Regions from separate parts of the Cellulomonas sp. HD19AZ1 genome, predicted to be linked through region 2. Evidence: riboswitches for the same ligand, from Rfam matches in the RefSeq annotation. Region 2 holds a riboswitch; the other holds the start of a gene.
The links. A riboswitch is a leader RNA that binds a small molecule or an ion and turns the genes downstream of it on or off. The one in region 2 is predicted to bind thiamine pyrophosphate.
Positions count from the first base shown of each region.

Region 1: linked by a shared signal. The riboswitch ahead of E4A51_RS10995 (thiamine ABC transporter substrate binding subunit) and the one ahead of thiM (hydroxyethylthiazole kinase) in region 2 are both predicted to bind thiamine pyrophosphate.

Region 1 covers NZ_SPHX01000004.1:514,355-522,535, forward strand. Annotated here, with positions in the region: gene E4A51_RS10970 (Na+/H+ antiporter subunit D) at 1-174, shown strand, start outside; gene E4A51_RS10975 (Na+/H+ antiporter subunit E) at 171-746, shown strand; gene E4A51_RS10980 (monovalent cation/H+ antiporter complex subunit F) at 743-1,279, shown strand; gene mnhG (monovalent cation/H(+) antiporter subunit G) at 1,276-1,662, shown strand; gene E4A51_RS10990 (DUF4235 domain-containing protein) at 1,687-1,956, opposite strand; TPP riboswitch at 2,085-2,205, shown strand; gene E4A51_RS10995 (thiamine ABC transporter substrate binding subunit) at 2,278-3,366, shown strand; gene E4A51_RS11000 (iron ABC transporter permease) at 3,383-5,101, shown strand; gene E4A51_RS11005 (ABC transporter ATP-binding protein) at 5,098-6,294, shown strand; gene E4A51_RS11010 (SRPBCC domain-containing protein) at 6,363-7,121, shown strand; gene E4A51_RS11015 (GNAT family N-acetyltransferase) at 7,244-8,181, opposite strand, start outside.
Region 2 covers NZ_SPHX01000002.1:13,311-21,491, forward strand. Annotated here, with positions in the region: gene argC (N-acetyl-gamma-glutamyl-phosphate reductase) at 1-525, opposite strand, end outside; gene E4A51_RS03640 (quinone oxidoreductase) at 609-1,592, shown strand; gene E4A51_RS03645 (DsbA family oxidoreductase) at 1,589-2,341, shown strand; gene thiD (bifunctional hydroxymethylpyrimidine kinase/phosphomethylpyrimidine kinase) at 2,402-3,931, opposite strand; gene E4A51_RS03655 (thiamine phosphate synthase) at 3,928-4,605, opposite strand; gene thiM (hydroxyethylthiazole kinase) at 4,602-5,459, opposite strand; TPP riboswitch at 5,451-5,549, opposite strand; gene E4A51_RS03665 (TrpB-like pyridoxal phosphate-dependent enzyme) at 5,750-7,066, shown strand; gene E4A51_RS03670 (hypothetical protein) at 7,051-7,611, opposite strand; gene E4A51_RS03675 (ExeM/NucH family extracellular endonuclease) at 7,757-8,181, opposite strand, start outside.

The DNA.
Region 1 (8,181 bases), on a different contig from region 2:
GTCTTCGCCGGCCCGCTGTACGGCTACACCGAGCGCGCCGCGCAGACCCTGTCCGACCGCACGTACGTCCAGGCCGTGCTGCCGGACGGGCAGCGCGGCGAGGGCGAGTCGCAGCGCGCCGCCGACGAGGACGTGGAGGCCGGCACGGCCCCGCAGGACGGGGGTGAGGGATGAGCCTGCACCCGCGCCGCACCGGCTGGCGCTTCCAGTGGGTGACGATCCTGTGGCTCACCGCCGTGTGGGTCCTGCTGTGGGGCGACGTCTCGTGGGGCAACGTCGTCAACGGGGCGCTGCTCGGCGTGCTCGTCACCACCGGGCTGCGCATGACGCCCGTCGACTTCCACGGCCGCGTGCACCCCGCCGCGCTCGCCGTGCTCCTCGGGCGGTTCGCGCTCGACCTGGTGCGCGCGTCGTTCGAGGTCAGCCTCGTCGCGCTGCGCCCCCGGTACACGCCCCGCGGCGCCGTGATCTGCGTGCAGCTGCGCAGCCACTCCGACCTGTACCTCACGCTCACGGCCGAGCTCGTGTCCCTCGTGCCCGGCTCGATCATCGTCGAGGCGCACCGGCTCACCGGCCGGCTGTACGTCCACGTGCTCGACGTCGAGACCAGCGGCGGCATCGAGAAGGCCCGCCAGAACGTCCTCGACCAGGAGGCCCGCGTGCTGCGTGCGCTCGGATCCGACGCCGAGCTCGCCGAGGCGGGCCTGAGCCGCAGCCGACGCGCGCGGGAGGTGGCGACCCGATGACCGTGTTCGACGTCGTCGTCCTCGTGTGCGCCGCGCTGCTCACCGTCGGCGCGACCCTCGCCGTGATCCGCGCCGAGCGCGGCCCGTCGATGCTCGACCGCACCATCGCGCTCGACATCGTCGTCACCACCGTGATCGCGGGCGTCGCGCTCTACGCCGCGGTGTTCCGCCGCGCGGACGTCGTGCCGCTGCTCGTCGTGCTGTCGCTCGTCGGGTTCGTCGGGTCGGTGACCGTCGCGCGGTTCGCGGCCGTCGAGCCCGAGGGCGAGGGACGCGTGCGCACGCGCGAGGAGGTCGCCGCCGAGGAGGCCGAGAAGCGCCGCCTCGAGCAGGAGGAGCTGGCCGAGCGCCGCGCGCGCCGCCGCGCCGCGCTCGAGGCCGCGCGGGACGGCGTGCCGGCCGCGGCGACGGGGCCGGACCGCGACGCGTCGGAGCCGGCGACCGAGCCCGTGCCCGAGAGCGCGCGCGACACCGTCGAGGACGAGCCCGACCCCGAGCACCACGGCGGGCCGGCGGACGAGGAGACGCGATGACCCAGGACCAGTGGACCACCGTCGCCGACGTCGTCTCGGCGGTGTGCCTGCTCGGCGGCGCGTTCTTCGCGCTCGCTGCCGGCGTCGGCGCGCTGCGGTTCCCCGACCTGCTGTCCCGCATGCACGCGGCGACCAAGCCGCAGGTGCTCGGGCTCGTGCTCGTGCTCGTCGGCCTCGCGCTGCGGCTGCGCGAGGGCGGCGCGGTGTGGGCGCTCGTGCTCGTCGCGGTGTTCCAGATGCTCACGGCGCCCGTCGCGGCGCACATGGTCGGCCGTGCCGGGTTCCGCACGGGCAAGGTCCGGCAGGACCTGCTCGTCATCGACGAGCTGTCCCGCGACCTGGCGGCGACGCGTCAGACGGACGAGGGCGGCCGCCCGGACTGACCGGCGACGCCCGCCCGCGCGACGTCAGCGGGAGATGCGCCCCGCGAACTTCGCCGTGCCGCGCGTCGCGAGCACGCGCGACAGCGCGACCGCGGCACCCGTGATGACGGCCGCGAGGGCGACCTCGCTGAACTTCACGTCCTCCGCGGTCGAGTCGGCCTGCGGCGGCTTGTGGCCCTTGGCCTTCTGCCACGCCGAGTCGATGATCTTCTGCACCAGCCACGCGGCACCCAGGGCCACGCCCGCGCCGACGATCTTCGCGACCATCGACTGCTTCTGCTCGTCGTCCGACATGTGCGCCTCCTGTGCTCGTCCGCGTGCCCGGGCGCCACGCGGTGCGCGTGCCCTCGCCTGCACGGACGCTACCCGGCCCGGACCCCGGGCACAGTTCGGGGCGCCCACGTGGCGGGGCTAGGATCGTGCGCGAACGACAGGGGAGCGTCCGTCCCGCGTGCGGGGCGAGGACGCTGAGAGTGCGGACCACCGCAGACCCTCGAACCTGATCCGGTTGATACCGGCGTAGGGAGTCGGGCTTTCTCTCCTCCCGCGGTCGGCGTGCCCGCGCGGCACGACGGGCGCTGGACCCCTCCGACGACGACGGAGGAGCACCACCACATGACGACCCACCGCGGCCCTCGTGCCGCACTGGCCGCCGCGACCACCCTCGTGGCCCTCACCGCCTGCTCGGCCCTGGGGACGGGCGACGCGGCCACGCCGGACGCGACCGGCGGCACGTCCGGCGGCACCGTGACCCTCGTGACGCACGAGTCGTTCGGGCTGTCCGACGGGCTGCTGGAGAAGTTCGAGCAGGACAGCGGGCTGACCGTCCAGGTCGTGCAGCAGGCCGACGCGGGCGCGCTCGTCAACCAGCTCGTGCTCACCAAGGACGCGCCGCTGGGCGACCTCGTGTACGGCATCGACAACGCGTTCGCGTCGCGCGCGCTCGACGAGGGCGTCGTCGTCCCCGCCGACGTCACGGCACCCGCGGCGGCCGACGCGCAGACGTACGCCGTGCCGGGCGACGACGACGGCGCGCTCACCGCGATCGACCTGTCCGACGTGTGCCTCAACGTCGACTCGACGTGGTTCGCCGACAAGGGCGTGACGCCGCCGACGACGCTCGAGTCGCTGCTCGACCCGGCCTACCGCGACCTCGTCGTCGTGCCGGACCCCGTGACGTCGTCGCCCGGGCTGGCGTTCCTGCTGGCGACCGTCGGGGCGTTCGGCGAGGACGGCTGGGCCGGCTACTGGGCGGGCCTGCGCGACAACGGCCTCAAGGTCGCCGACGGCTGGTCCGACGCGTACTACACGGACTTCTCCGGGGCCGGTGGCGACGGGCCGCGGCCGGTCGTGCTGTCGTACGCGTCGTCGCCGCCCGTGACGGTCCCCGAGGGCGGGGACACGCCGCGCACCGCCGCGCTGCTCGACACGTGCTTCCGCCAGGTCGAGTACGCGGGTGTGCTCGCGGGCGCGAAGAACCCCGAGGGTGCTGCGCAGCTGCTCGACTTCCTGCTGTCCGACGACGTCCAGGCCGACATCCCCGGCTCGATGTACATGTACCCCGTGAGCTCGTCGGTCGACCTGCCCGACGACTGGGCGCGGTGGGCGCCGCTGGCCGAGACGCCGTTCGAGGTCGCGCCCGCCGACATCGCGGAGCACCGCGAGGAGTGGCTCAGCACGTGGTCCGACACGGTCATCGGCTGACCGGGCGGCCCACGACGTGACGACGACGCTCGCGCGCGGACCCGCCCCGACGGCCCCGGCCGCGGGGCGGGCCGCGCGCGTGCGCCCCGCCCTCGCGTGGGGCGCGGCCGTCGCCGTGCCCCTGCTCTTCCTCGGGGTGTTCTTCGTGCAGCCCGTCGCGGAGATCGTGGGCCGCGGGTTCGTCACCGACGGTCGGCTCGACCTCTCGGGGTTCGCCGAGGTGTTCGCGCGGCCCCGCACGTGGCGCGTCGTCGGGCAGACCCTCGCGCAGGCCGCGCTCGGCACGGCGGGCGCCGTGCTGCTGGGCGTGCCCGGCGCGTACGTGCTCTACCGGTGCCGGTTCCCCGGCCGCGGCGCGCTGCGCGCGTTCGTCACCGTGCCGTTCGTGCTGCCGACCGTCGTGGTCGGCGTGGCCTTCCGGTCGCTGCTCGTCGACGGCGGCCTGCTGGGCGGGCTCGGCCTCGACGGCACGGTCACCGCGATCGTGCTCGCGCTCGTGTTCTTCAACTACGCGGTCGTCGTGCGGACCGTCGGCGGCATGTGGGAGCGCCTCGACGAGCGCACCGAGCAGGCCGCACGCGCGCTCGGCGCGTCGCCGTGGCGCGTCCTGACCACCGTCACGCTGCCCGCGCTCGGCCCCGCGATCGCGTCCGCCGCGTCCCTCGTGTTCCTGTTCTGCGCGACCGCGTTCGGCACCGTGCTGGTGCTCGGCGGGCGCCGGTACGGCACGGTCGAGACCGAGATCTGGATCCAGACCACGCAGTTCCTCGACCTGCGTGCCGCGGCCGTGCTGTCGGTCGTGCAGCTCGTCGTCGTCGCCGCGGCCCTGACGGTGGCCGGGCGGGCGCGGGCCCGCACCGAGCGCGCGCTGAGCGTCGGCGGGCCCGCCGCGGCCCGTCCCGTGCGGCTGCGGGAGCCGCTCGACGCCGCGGCCGTCGCGGTCACCGCCGTGGCGGTGCTGGGGCTGCTGGCGCTGCCGCTGGTCAACCTCGTGGTCCGCTCGCTGCGCACGCCGCGCGGCTGGGGCCTCGACAACTACGCCGCGCTCGCCGTGCCGCAGGACACGCTCGCGGTCAGCGCCTGGCACGCGGCCGGCACGTCGCTGCGCACGGCCACCGACGCGACCGTCATCGCCCTCGTGGTCGGGGGGCTCGTCGCGCTCGTGGTGTCGCGGCGCCCGCGCGGCACGGCCGCGCGGCGCGCCGTCGGCGGGCTCGACGCGCTGTTCATGCTGCCGCTGGGCGTGTCCGCCGTGACCGTCGGGTTCGGGTTCCTCGTCGCGATGGACGCACCGCTCGGCCTGCCCGTCGACCTGCGCACGTCGCCCGCGCTCGTCGCGGTCGCGCAGGCCGTCGTCGCCGTGCCGCTCGTGGTGCGGACCGTGCTGCCCGTGCTGCGCGCGATCGACCCGCGGCAGCGCGAGGTCGCCGCGACGCTGGGCGCCCCGCCCGGGCGCGTGCTGCGGACCGTCGACCTCGCGGTCGCCGCGCGGGCCGTGGGCCTCGCCCTCGGGTTCGCGTTCGCGGCGTCCCTCGGGGAGTTCGGTGCCACGTCGTTCCTCGCGCGCCCGCAGGAGCCGACGCTGCCCGTCGTGATCTTCCGGCTGCTGGGACGCCCCGGCGCCGAGAACTACGGTGCGGCGCTCGCCGCGTCGGTGCTGCTGGCCGCGCTGACGGCGGGCATCGTGGCGGTGTGCGAGCGGCTGCGCCGCCCGGGGATCGGAGGTGCGTGGTGAGCGACGGGCTGCAGGTCGCCGACGTCGTCGTGCGGTACCCGGGCGCGGAGCGCGCCGCGGTCGACGGCGTCGACCTGGCCGTGCCCACCGGTGAGGTCGTCGCGCTGCTCGGCCCGTCCGGCTGCGGCAAGTCCTCGCTGCTGCGGGCCGTCGCGGGCCTCGAGCCGCTGGCCGGCGGCGACGTCGCGTGGGACGGCGTGCCGGTCACCGGCGTGCCCGTGCACCGCCGCGGGTTCGGGCTGCTGTTCCAGGACGGCCAGCTGTTCGCGCACCGCGACGTCGCGGGCAACGTCGCGTACGGGCTGCCCGCGGGCGTGCGCCGCGACCGGGCGGCGCGCACGGCGCGCGTCGCCGAGCTGCTCGACCTCGTGGGCCTGCCCGGCACGCAGCGGCGCGACGTCGCGACCCTGTCGGGCGGCGAGCGGCAGCGCGTCGCGCTCGCCCGCGCGCTCGCGCCGCGCCCCCGGCTGCTGCTGCTCGACGAGCCGCTGTCCGCGCTCGACCGCGGCCTGCGCGAGCGGCTCGCGCTCGACCTGCGCGACGTGCTGGTGACGACCGCGACCACGGCGCTGTTCGTCACGCACGACCAGGACGAGGCGTTCGCCGTCGCCGACCGCGTCGCCGTCATGGACGCCGGGCGCCTGCTGCAGGTCGCGTCGCCCGCCGACCTGTGGGCGCGCCCCGCGTCCCGACGGGTCGCCGAGTTCCTCGGGTACGAGGCGTTCGTGCCCGTGCCCGTGCCCGCGGCGGGGGACGCCGTGCCGCCCGCCGTCGCCGCGCTCGTCGGTGCCGCGCGCAGCGCCGGGGTCGCCCTGCTGCCCGCCGGGGGCGTGCTCGCGCTCGCGGCGGGTGCGTTCGTCGTCGTCCCGGGCGGCGAGGGCGCCGAGCGCGGGGGAGCCGACCACGCGGCCGGTGCCGCGGTCGACGGCCCGGGGTCCGTCGGCACGGTGCCCGGCGCAGCGTCCGGGTCCGCCGTCGGGGGGCCCGCCAGCGACGACCGACACCATGCCGGTGCCGCGGTCGACGGGCGGGTCGAGGTCGTGCGGTCGCGGCGGGGGCGCACCGAGGTCGTCGTCGAGGTCGCCGGCGTGGGCCGTGTGAGCGCGCTCGCACCCGCGGGCTGGACGTGCGCGGCGGGTGAACGCGTCGCCCTGCGGGTCGACGCCGCTGCGGTCGCTGGCCTCCCGGGCTAACGTCGCAGGTACGGGTCGCCGACGCCCCGCCGGACCCGCAGGCCCGCCGTGGAACCGAGGGAGCAGCCATGTTGCTCGATCGTCGTGAGGTCGTCTCCGTGGACGTCGACGCACCCGCCGCCATCGTCTGGGCGCACCTGCGCGACCCGGACCTCGTCGCACGGTGGTTCGGGTGGGACTCCGACACGCTCGACGCCGAGATCCGGCAGATCTTCCGCGGGGCCGTGCACGAGCACGAGGAGCACGCCGACGGCGTCGCGACCCGGACGCTCGAGCTCGGGCACCACGACCGGATCGTCGTCACGACGCGCGACGACACGCCCCGCCGCTCGCACGTCGCGCTCACGCGCCGCAGCCACGCCGGGCTCGCCCCGTTCGACGGCGTGTTCGACGAGATCGACGAGGGCTGGACGCAGTTCGTCCAGCAGCTCGCGTTCGCGCTCGACGTGCACCTCGGGCAGGACCGCGTGACGCTCTCGGCGCACGGCCTGGACGCGGGCGACCGCAGCGACCCGCTGCTGTTCCGTGCCGGGCTGCACGGCGTGCGCGGCCTGCCCGTCGGTGCCCACGTCGAGGTCGTGCGGCCCGACGGATCCCGGCTCGGCGGGACGCTGCGGTACCGCACCGAGCACCAGGTGGGGATCCACGTGCACGGCATCGCCGAGTCGCTGCTCGTGCTCGTGATGCGGCCCGCCGCCGCGCACCCGCCGCACGGCACGATCGACGCGACCCTGTCGACCTACGGGCTCGACGACGAGGTGCTCGCCGAGGCCCGCCGCCGGTGGGCCGGCTGGTGGGGCGCCCCGCAGCGCGCCGCCGTGCTCTGACCGGCTCGTCCGCAGCACGTGGCGCCCACTGGTCACTTCGGTGCACCCGGTGGTGACCACTGGTCACTTCGGGAGCGGATGTCCTGCCTGGAGTGCCCCGAAGTGACCAGTGGCGGCTCGCCTCAGAGGGTGAGCTGCCAGACGCCCGTGCCGCCCGCCGGGCGGAAGCCCAGCGCGACGTTGATCGCGAGCATCCAGCGGTTCTCCTCGGCGTTCCACGTGCTGATGCGGCAGACCTGCGGGCGGCGCGCGACGAGCGCCTGCAGCTGGACGGTCTTGGCGAGCATGCCGAGGCGGTGGCCGCGGTGCTCGCGCAGCACGAGCGTGTCCTCCTGCCACACGAAGTCCTGCGTGTGCGGCGGCATCATGAAGCCCGAGTACGCGACCAGCCGCCCCGACGGCACGTGCTCGACCGCCGTGGTCAGCCGGTGCTCGTCGCGCTCCGCGTACTCCGCGTCGAGCGCGCGCACGCGTGCGGCGTCCCAGTGCTCCTCCTCGACCGCGAGCCCGCCCGTGGGTTCGTCGGTGCTCATGCGGGTGCGGAGCTCGGCCATCGCGTCGGCCCACGCGTCGGGCGTCGCGTCCTCCCACGTCACCGCCCGGTAGTCGGGCCCCGCGGCGGCGACGGCTGCGCCCCGGTGCGCCTCGAGCGCCGCGGCGTCGACCGGCAGCGTGAGCCGCGAGTGCCGGGCCACCTGCTCGAGCCGCCAGCCGCGCGCGAGCGCGAACCGCACGCCCGCGGCGTCGGCGGCGACACGTCCCTCGCCCGTCGGCGCGGCGAGCGTGCCCGGCCCGGGAGCGGGCTCGACGGCCTGGTCGGTCTCGGCCATCAGGTGCGTGCGGCCGGCGGCGCGCGCCACGTCGAGCGCGGCCTCGTGCAGCGCGCCCCCGACGCCCGCCCCGCGGTGCTGCTCGCGCACGCCGATCTCGAGCCAGCCGGTGTGCGTGTTGTCCCGCTGCGGCAGGTCCAGGCACGCGAACCCGAGCACGGACGCGGGGTCCGCCGGGTCGGCGGCGGGATCGACCGCGAGCAGCCGGACGCGACGCTGGTACTCCTGGT
Region 2 (8,181 bases):
GGGGTCGAGCAGGCCGGCCGCGACCCCCGGCTGCAGGCCGAGCGTGACGGCCGTGACGTTGCAGCCGGGCACGGCGATGCGCCGCGCACCGGCGAGCACGGCGCGCTGGTGGCCGCCGGTCGCGGCCGTGACCAGCTCGGGCAGCCCGTACGTCCAGGTGCCCGCGTGCGGGCTGCCGTAGTAGGCCTCCCAGTCGGCCGCGTCCTGCAGGCGGTGGTCGGCGCCGAGGTCGAGCACGACCGGGTCCTCGCCGAGCGCCTCGAGCTCGGCGGCGACCTGGCCGCTCGCGCCGTGCGGCAGCGCGAGCACCACGACGTCGTGGCCCGCGAGCGCCCGCGCGGTGGTGGGCTCCAGCACGCGCTCGGCGAGGTCGCGCAGGTGCGGGTGGTGCGCGCCCAGCGCCGTGCCCGCGCTGCTGTGCGCGGTGAGCGTGCCGATGCGCGCCTCGGGGTGGTCGAGCAGCAGGCGGAGGATCTCGCCGCCGGCGTACCCGCTGGCGCCGGCGACCGCCACGGTGAACGTCATGTGCATGAACATACAGTCGGCTGCACACAAATACCAACGACGCGCGGGGAACACACCGCCTCGTCGCGGTGGTTGCGCCAGGCATGCGTGCAGTCGTCGCGACCCGGGCCGGCGGCCCCGAGGTCCTCGAGGTCACCGACGTCCCCGACCCGACCCCGGCACCCGACCAGGTGCTCGTGCGCGTCGCGGCCGCGGGCGTCAACTTCATCGACACCTACCGGCGCAGCGGCACCTACCGTATGCCGTTCCCGCACGTCGTGGGGTCGGAGGGCGCCGGCGAGGTCGTGCAGGTCGGTGCGGACGTCACGACGCTCGCGCCCGGCGACCGCGTCGCGTGGGCGTCCGCGCCCGGCTCGTACGCCGAGCTCGTCGCCGTGCGCGAGGCCGACGCCCTGCCCGTGCCGCCCGGGGTCGACGACGCGACGGCCGCAGCCCTGCCGCTGCAGGGCATGACCGCGCACTACCTCGCCGCCTCGACCTTCCCGCTGCGCGAGGGGCACGACGTGCTGCTGCACGCCGGCGCGGGCGGCGTCGGGCTGCTGCTCACGCAGCTCGCGGCCGCACGCGGCGCGCGCGTCATCTCGACCGTCGGCTCGCCGGAGAAGGAAGCGCTCGCGCGGGCGGCCGGCGCGAGCGACGTCGTCCGCTACCGCGAGCTGTCCGACCTCACCGCCGAGCTCCCCGCGCTGGTCCGCGACCTCACCGGCGGCCGCGGCGTGCACGTCGTCTACGACGGCGTCGGCAACGACACGTTCGACGCGTCGCTCGCGTCGCTGGCCCGCCGCGGCACGCTCGTGCTCTACGGCGGGTCGTCCGGGCAGGTGCCGCCGGTCGACCTGCAGCGGCTCAACGCGGCAGGCTCGCTGTTCGTCACGCGCCCCACGCTCGGTGACCACACGGCCACGCGCGACGAGCTGCTGTGGCGCGCCACCGAGCTGTTCGACGCCGTCGCCGCCGGTGCGCTCGACGTCCGCGTCGGCGCCACCTACCCCCTGGCCGACGCGGCCGACGCCCACCGCGCCCTCGAGGGGCGCACCACCACCGGAAAGGTCCTCCTGCTGCCATGAGCCTCGACACCCCCGTCTTCGCCGCCCCGCCGCGGACCGTCACCGTCGAGGTCTGGTCCGACGTCGCGTGCCCCTGGTGCTTCATCGGCAAGCGCCGGTTCGCCACGGCGCTGCGCGACTTCCCGCACGCCGAGCACGTCGAGGTCGTGTGGCGCTCCTACCAGCTCTCCCCCGACACGCCCACCGGCCCCGGCCGCCCCGAGGTCGACGCGCTCGTCGAGATGAAGGGCCTGCCCCGCGACCAGGTGCAGCAGATGTTCGGCCACGTCACCGACGTCGCCGCGGGCGAGGGCCTGCGGTACGACTTCGACCGCACGCTCGCGTTCAACACGTTCGACGCGCACCGCCTGCTGCACCTCGCGCGCCGCGCCGGCGGCGCCGCGCTCGTCGAGGCGACCATGGAGGCGCTGTTCTCGGCGCACTTCGAGCAGGGCGTCGACCTGGGCGCCGACGGCGCGCTCGTGCGCATCGCCGCGCAGGCCGGGTTCGGCGACCACGGCTGGTCGGACGAGCGCGTCGCGACCGCCCTCGCGGGCGACGACGCGGCCGACGAGGTCCGCGCCGACCTCGACGAGGCGCGCGCGCTGCGCGTCACGGGCGTGCCGTTCTTCGTCGTCGACCGGAAGTACGCCGTCTCGGGCGCGCAGCCCGCCGAGGTGTTCACGCAGCTGCTCGACGCCGGGTGGCGCGAGGCCAACCCGCTGACCGCCGCCCCGAGCGCCGAGGCCTGCACCGACGGGTCCTGCTGACGCGACGCCGGGCCGGCGCCCGCCCGCGACGGACGGCGCCGGCCCCGCTGCGGGCGGACCTCAGACCCGCGCCGGCACCGTGTCCCGCCGACGGGCCGGCGGGACGTCCACGACGAGGTCGACCTGGTCGAAGAACGCGACCTCGTGCTCGCACGAGCGCACGTACGCCGCGAGCATGCGCGTGCGCGTCGTCGCACCGACCTCGCGCGCCGCGGCGTCCGCGAGCGCACCCGCCTGCGCCGCCGACGCCGCGAACGCCGGGTCGCCGTAGGTCGCGACCCAGTCGCCGTACGGGTGGTCGGCCAGGTCGCCCGCTCGCGCGAGGATGCGCGCCCCGATGTCCGCGTACAGGCGGTAGCACGGCAGCACCGCGGCGGTGACCTCGGCGTACGTGCCGGTCGCGCCGACCGCGAGCAGGTGGTCGGTGTACGCCGTGGTGACGGCGGACGCGGGGACGCCGGCATACCGCCCGTGGGCGAGCCGGTCGCGGTGCAGCGCGGCCTCGACGTCCAGGCACGTGCTGGCGCCGCGGGCCCAGAACGCCTGCGCCTCCCCCGTCGGTGCGAGCTCGCTCGCGCGGGCCAGCACGCGCGAGTACTCCGCGAGGTAGAGCGCGTCCTGGTGCACGTACGCCTCGAACGCCGCGCGCGGCAGCGTGCCGTCGGCGAGCGCGCGCACGAACGGCAGGTCGTCGCACGCCGCGCGCAGCCCGGCGACCGCGTCCCAGGCCTCGTCGCCGAACGGTCGCGCGCCCAGCGTCGGCGCGTGGTGCAGGTGGTCGACCGGGCCGCGTCCGGACCCGACGCGCAACGCCTCGCCCGCGGCGATCGCGCCCGTGAGCCACTGCTTGGCCTCGCGGACCGTGCTCACCCAGTCGGGACGCCGCGGCCGCAGCGCCGCGACGGCGGCGGACAGCGAGCAGCCCGTGCCGTGCGTCGCGGTGGTCGCGACGCGTGGCGCGTCGAGCTCGACGACGGTCGTCGCGTCGACGACCGCGTCGGGGCTCGCGGCGCCGCCCAGGTGGCCGCCCTTGAGCAGCACGACGACGTCGCGCGTGCGGGCCAGCCGGCGGGCCTGGTCGAGCGCGGCGGGCCACGTGCGGGCGGTCGGCTCGCGCAGCAGCACGCCGAGCTCGGGCAGGTTGGGCGTCACGAGGTGCGCGGCGCCCACGAGGTCGCGCACGGCGTCCTCGGCGTCGGCGTCGAGCAGGCGGTCGCCGCTGGTCGCGACCATCACGGGGTCGAGCACGACGACCGGCGGTCGCGTGCGCGCGAGCCAGTCGCCCACCTCGAGCGCGACCGCGCGGGTCGCGAGCATGCCGATCTTCACGGCGTCGACGTGCACGTCGTCACCCACGGCGTCGAGCTGCGCGCGCAGGAACGGGACGTCGGGCACGTGGACGTCCCGCACGCCGTGCGTGTTCTGCGCGACGAGCGCCGTGACGACCGCCATGCCGTACGCGCCGTGCGCCGCGAACGACTTGAGGTCGGCCTGCACGCCGGCGCCGCCGGTCGGGTCGGTGCCCGCGACCGACAGCACCCGCACGCGGCTCGCGCGCCCCGGCCCCGTCACGTCCGTCGGCCCGGTCATCGCGCACCGCCCGCGACGAGCGCGCCGTCCCACGCCGCGACGAGCGCGGCGGCCGCCGCGCCCGGGTCGTGGGCCGCGCACACCGCGCTCACGACGGCCATCGCGTGCGCGCCGGCAGCCCGCAGCGCGGGCGCGTCGGACGCCGTCAGCCCGCCGATCGCGACGACCGGCCGCCCGGCGGCGGCGTCGACCGCGCGCCGCAGGCCGTCGAACCCGAGCGCGGGACCGGCCTCGGGCTTGGTGGGCGTCAGCCGCACCGGGCCGCTGCCCACGTGGTCGGCGCCCGCAGCGGCACGCACGTGCTCGGGCAGGGCGGCGGACACGCCGATCAGCGCGTCGGCGCCGAGCAGCGCGCGGGCGTCGTCGACCTCGAGGTCGCGCTGGCCGACGTGCACGCCGTCGACCGACGCCCCCCGGGCACGCGCCGCGAGCGCGACGTCGACCCGGTCGTCGACCACGAGCGCCGCAGGCCCCGCGAGGCGCAGCGCGTCGGCGACGGCGACCGTGAGGTCGACGAGCTCGCGCACGGTCGCCCGCTTGGCGCGCACCTGCACGGTCCCCACCCCGGCGCGCACGGCCGCACCGGCGACCTGCGCGGGATGGTGCCCGGCGCGGGCGCAGACGTCCGCGTCGAGCACGAGGTAGACGCCCCCCGGCAGGGCCGGCGCGCTCATGCCGTCACCGCCGCGGCGTCGCGCACGCCCGCGCGCAGCGTGTCGGGCGTCAGGCGGTACAGCTCGTCGACGAGCGCGACCTGGAACGACGCAGGGCCGTGCGCGTCGCGCGCGGCCCGCTCGGCGGCCACGCCCAGCGCGGTCGACGCGCCGACCGCCGCGGTCAACGGGTCGGTCACGGCGGCGAACGCCGCGACGAGCCCGCCGAGCGCGCAGCCGGCCCCCGTGATCGCCGTCAGCAGCGGGTCGCCGACGGCCAGCCGCACGGTCGTCGTGCCGTCGGTGACGAGGTCGACCGGCCCGGACACCGCGACCACGCCGCCGGTCAGCGCGGCGACGGCCGCGGCCGCGTCGGCCGCGGCGTCGACCCCGTCGAGCGCGTCGACACCGCGCCCGCCCGACGCGTGGCCCGCGAGCGCGCGGACCTCGCTCGCGTTGCCGCGCACGACCGCGGGCCGCTCGGCCAGCAGCACGCCGGCCAGGCGCGTGCGCACCGACAGCACACCGACCGCCACGGGGTCGAGCACCCACGGGACGCCCGCACCCGCCGCCGCCGCGACGGTCGGCGCGACGCACGCCCGCTGGTCGGGGCCGGGCGTGCCGAGGTTGACCAGGACGGCGCCCGCGACGCCCGCGAGCTCCTGCGCCTCGCCCGGCACCGCGGCCATCGCGGGCGACGCACCGAGCGCGAGCAGCGCGTTGGCGACGAGGTTGGTCGTCACCTCGTTGGTGAGGCACTGCACCAACGGCGTGCGCTCACGGACGGCCGCGAGCGCGGCGGCCGCCGCGGCGGCCAGGTCGTCCGGCGGGGCACCCGTGCGGTGCGGGGCGGACGGGAGGACGGCAGACGTCATGGTCGACATCCCTTCGCTCGTGCTAACGAGATCAGGTTCGACGGGTGTGATCTCAGCCCGGCTCGGTACCGGGCACCCCGTGTCGCGGACCACCGTAGCAACAGCGCGCGGCGCCTCCCAGGTACGTCCGCGTCGCGGGCCGGGGTGCACGTCGGCCCTGGTCGTGGACGCGCCGACCGACCGCGGGCACGCGCCGCTACCCTCGCGGTGCGGGTCGCCGACGCCCGGGGGCGGCGGACGTGACCCGCGTCCGCCACCGCGCGCGTGCGCGCCCGACCCTGCGAGGCGACATGACGACCTCCCCCGACGCGACCCGACCCGCCGTGCTCACGGACCCCGTCGGCACCGTGGTGCCGTCGAGCGTGCCGACGCACTGGTACAACCTCGCGGCGGACCTGCCCGAGCCGTGCCCGCCGGCGCTGCACCCGGGCACGCGCGAGCCGCTGACGCCCGACGACCTGGCGCCGCTGTTCCCGATGGCGCTCATCGCGCAGGAGGTCTCGACCGAGCGCTGGGTGGAGATCCCGCAGACCGTGCGCGAGCTGTACGCGCTGTGGCGGCCGTCGCCGCTCGTGCGGGCGCTGCGCCTCGAGCGCGCGCTCGGGACGCCGGCGAAGATCTACTACAAGTACGAGGGCGTCTCGCCCGCCGGGTCGCACAAGCCGAACACGGCGGTCGCGCAGGCGTACTACAACGCGGTCGAGGGCATCACGCGGCTCACCACCGAGACCGGCGCGGGCCAGTGGGGTGCGTCGCTGTCGATGGCGTGCGCGCTGCTCGGGCTGGACTGCGAGGTGTGGCAGGTCCGCGCGTCGTACGACGCCAAGCCGTACCGCCGCATGCAGATGGAGACCTACGGCGCGACGTGCCACGCGTCGCCGTCGGACCTCACCGAGGCGGGGCGCGCGATGCTCGCCGCCGACCCGACGACCACGGGCTCGCTCGGCATGGCGATCAGCGAGGCCGTCGAGTCGGCCGCCAAGGACCCGGCGGCGCACTACGCGCTGGGTTCGGTGCTCAACCACGTGCTGCTGCACCAGAGCGTCATCGGCGTCGAGGCGCTGGCCCAGCTCGACGAGATCGGCGAGACCGCCGACGTCGTGTTCGGGTGCGCGGGCGGCGGGTCGAACCTCGGCGGGCTGTCGTTCCCGTTCCTGGGCCGCAACCTGCGCGACGGCACCACGACCCGCGTGGTCGCGTGCGAGCCGGCGGCGTGCCCGTCGATGACGCAGGGCGAGTACCGGTACGACTTCGGCGACGTCGCGGGCCTCACGCCGCTGCTGAAGATGCACACGCTCGGCAAGGACTTCGTGCCGCCCGCGATCCACGCCGGCGGCCTGCGCTACCACGGCATGGCGCCGATGGTGTCGCACGCGTACGAGCTGGGCCTCATGGAGGCGATCGCGGTCGAGCAGGACGCGGCGTTCGCGGCGGGCGTCGAGTTCGCGCGTGCCGAGGGGCTCATCCCCGCGCCGGAGTCCACGCACGCGGTCGCCGGCGCCCTCGCGCACGCGCGCGCCGCGACGACCGACGAGACGATCGTCATCGGCCTGTCGGGCAACGGCGTGCTGGACCTGCCGGCGTACCAGGACTACGTCGCGGGCTGAGGTCCCGGCACCGCACCGGCCGCGCCGTCGTCCGCCCCGCCCGCGGCGGACGACGGCGCACCGACGCGTGCCCGTAGCAGCGCGAGGTCGTCGTCCGTGAGCAGCGCCCGCGGAAGCACCACGACGGACGGCACGCGGGCGAACCGCAGGAGCAGGGCCGAGCGGTGCACCCGCACGGCCGCGTAGGTGCTCCACGGTGCGCACGTGGACCCCGCGGCCGTCTCGGTGACCAGCGCGTCGTCACGGATCTGCGCCCGCACCGTCGCCCCGGGCACGAGCGTCGCGCCCAAAGCACGGCGCGCCGAGCGGCGCGTGCGCCAGACGACGAGCACCGGCAGCAGGACCGCAGCGACGAACCCTGCCCAGGCGCCCTGCCGTCCGGGTGTCGTCACGCCGACGAGGACGGCCACGGGCGCCGCGACGAGCGCCCAGACGGCCAGCATGCGCGGCCGGGTGAGCAGCTCGACCGTCGCGTCGCGCGCGACGCGACGCACGAGCTCGGGCGTGATGGTCAGCTCCCGCACCAAGGCGGTGTCGTCGGGCACGCGCACATGCTGGCACCGCGGTGCACCGCCCCGAGCCCGTGCGCGGCGTGGTTCACCCGGACGGACGCGGACGCGCCCGGCGCACGACGGAGGGGCCCGCCCTCACCGGGCGAGCCCCTCCGTGCCGTGCGGCGGTGCGGTCGCGTCAGCCGCGGACCGACACCGTGCGGCTCGTGCTGCCCGCGACGTTCGTCGGGTCGGACGGGACGAACACCGCGGTGAGGCGGTGCGTGCCGCTGCCGAGGTCGCGCGGCACCGTGCCGACCGCGACGCCGAGCACGACGTTCGCGCGCGCCACGACCCGGTCGCCCTCGCGCAGCTCGACCGTGCCGGACGGCATGCGCCACGTGTCGAGGGCGACGGTCGCGACCCACGCCGACGGCACCCACCGGGGCAGCGGCGACTGCACGACGCTCAGCGTCGTCGTGCTGGTCGCCTGCTCGACCGTGACGGTCACCGGCTCCGACTGCGAGCCCGCGACCGCGTCGGTCCCGGCCCACCGGGCCACGACCTCGTAGGTCCCCGCCGCCGTGTCCGCCGGCAGCGTGAACGTCGCGCGGCCGTCGCGCA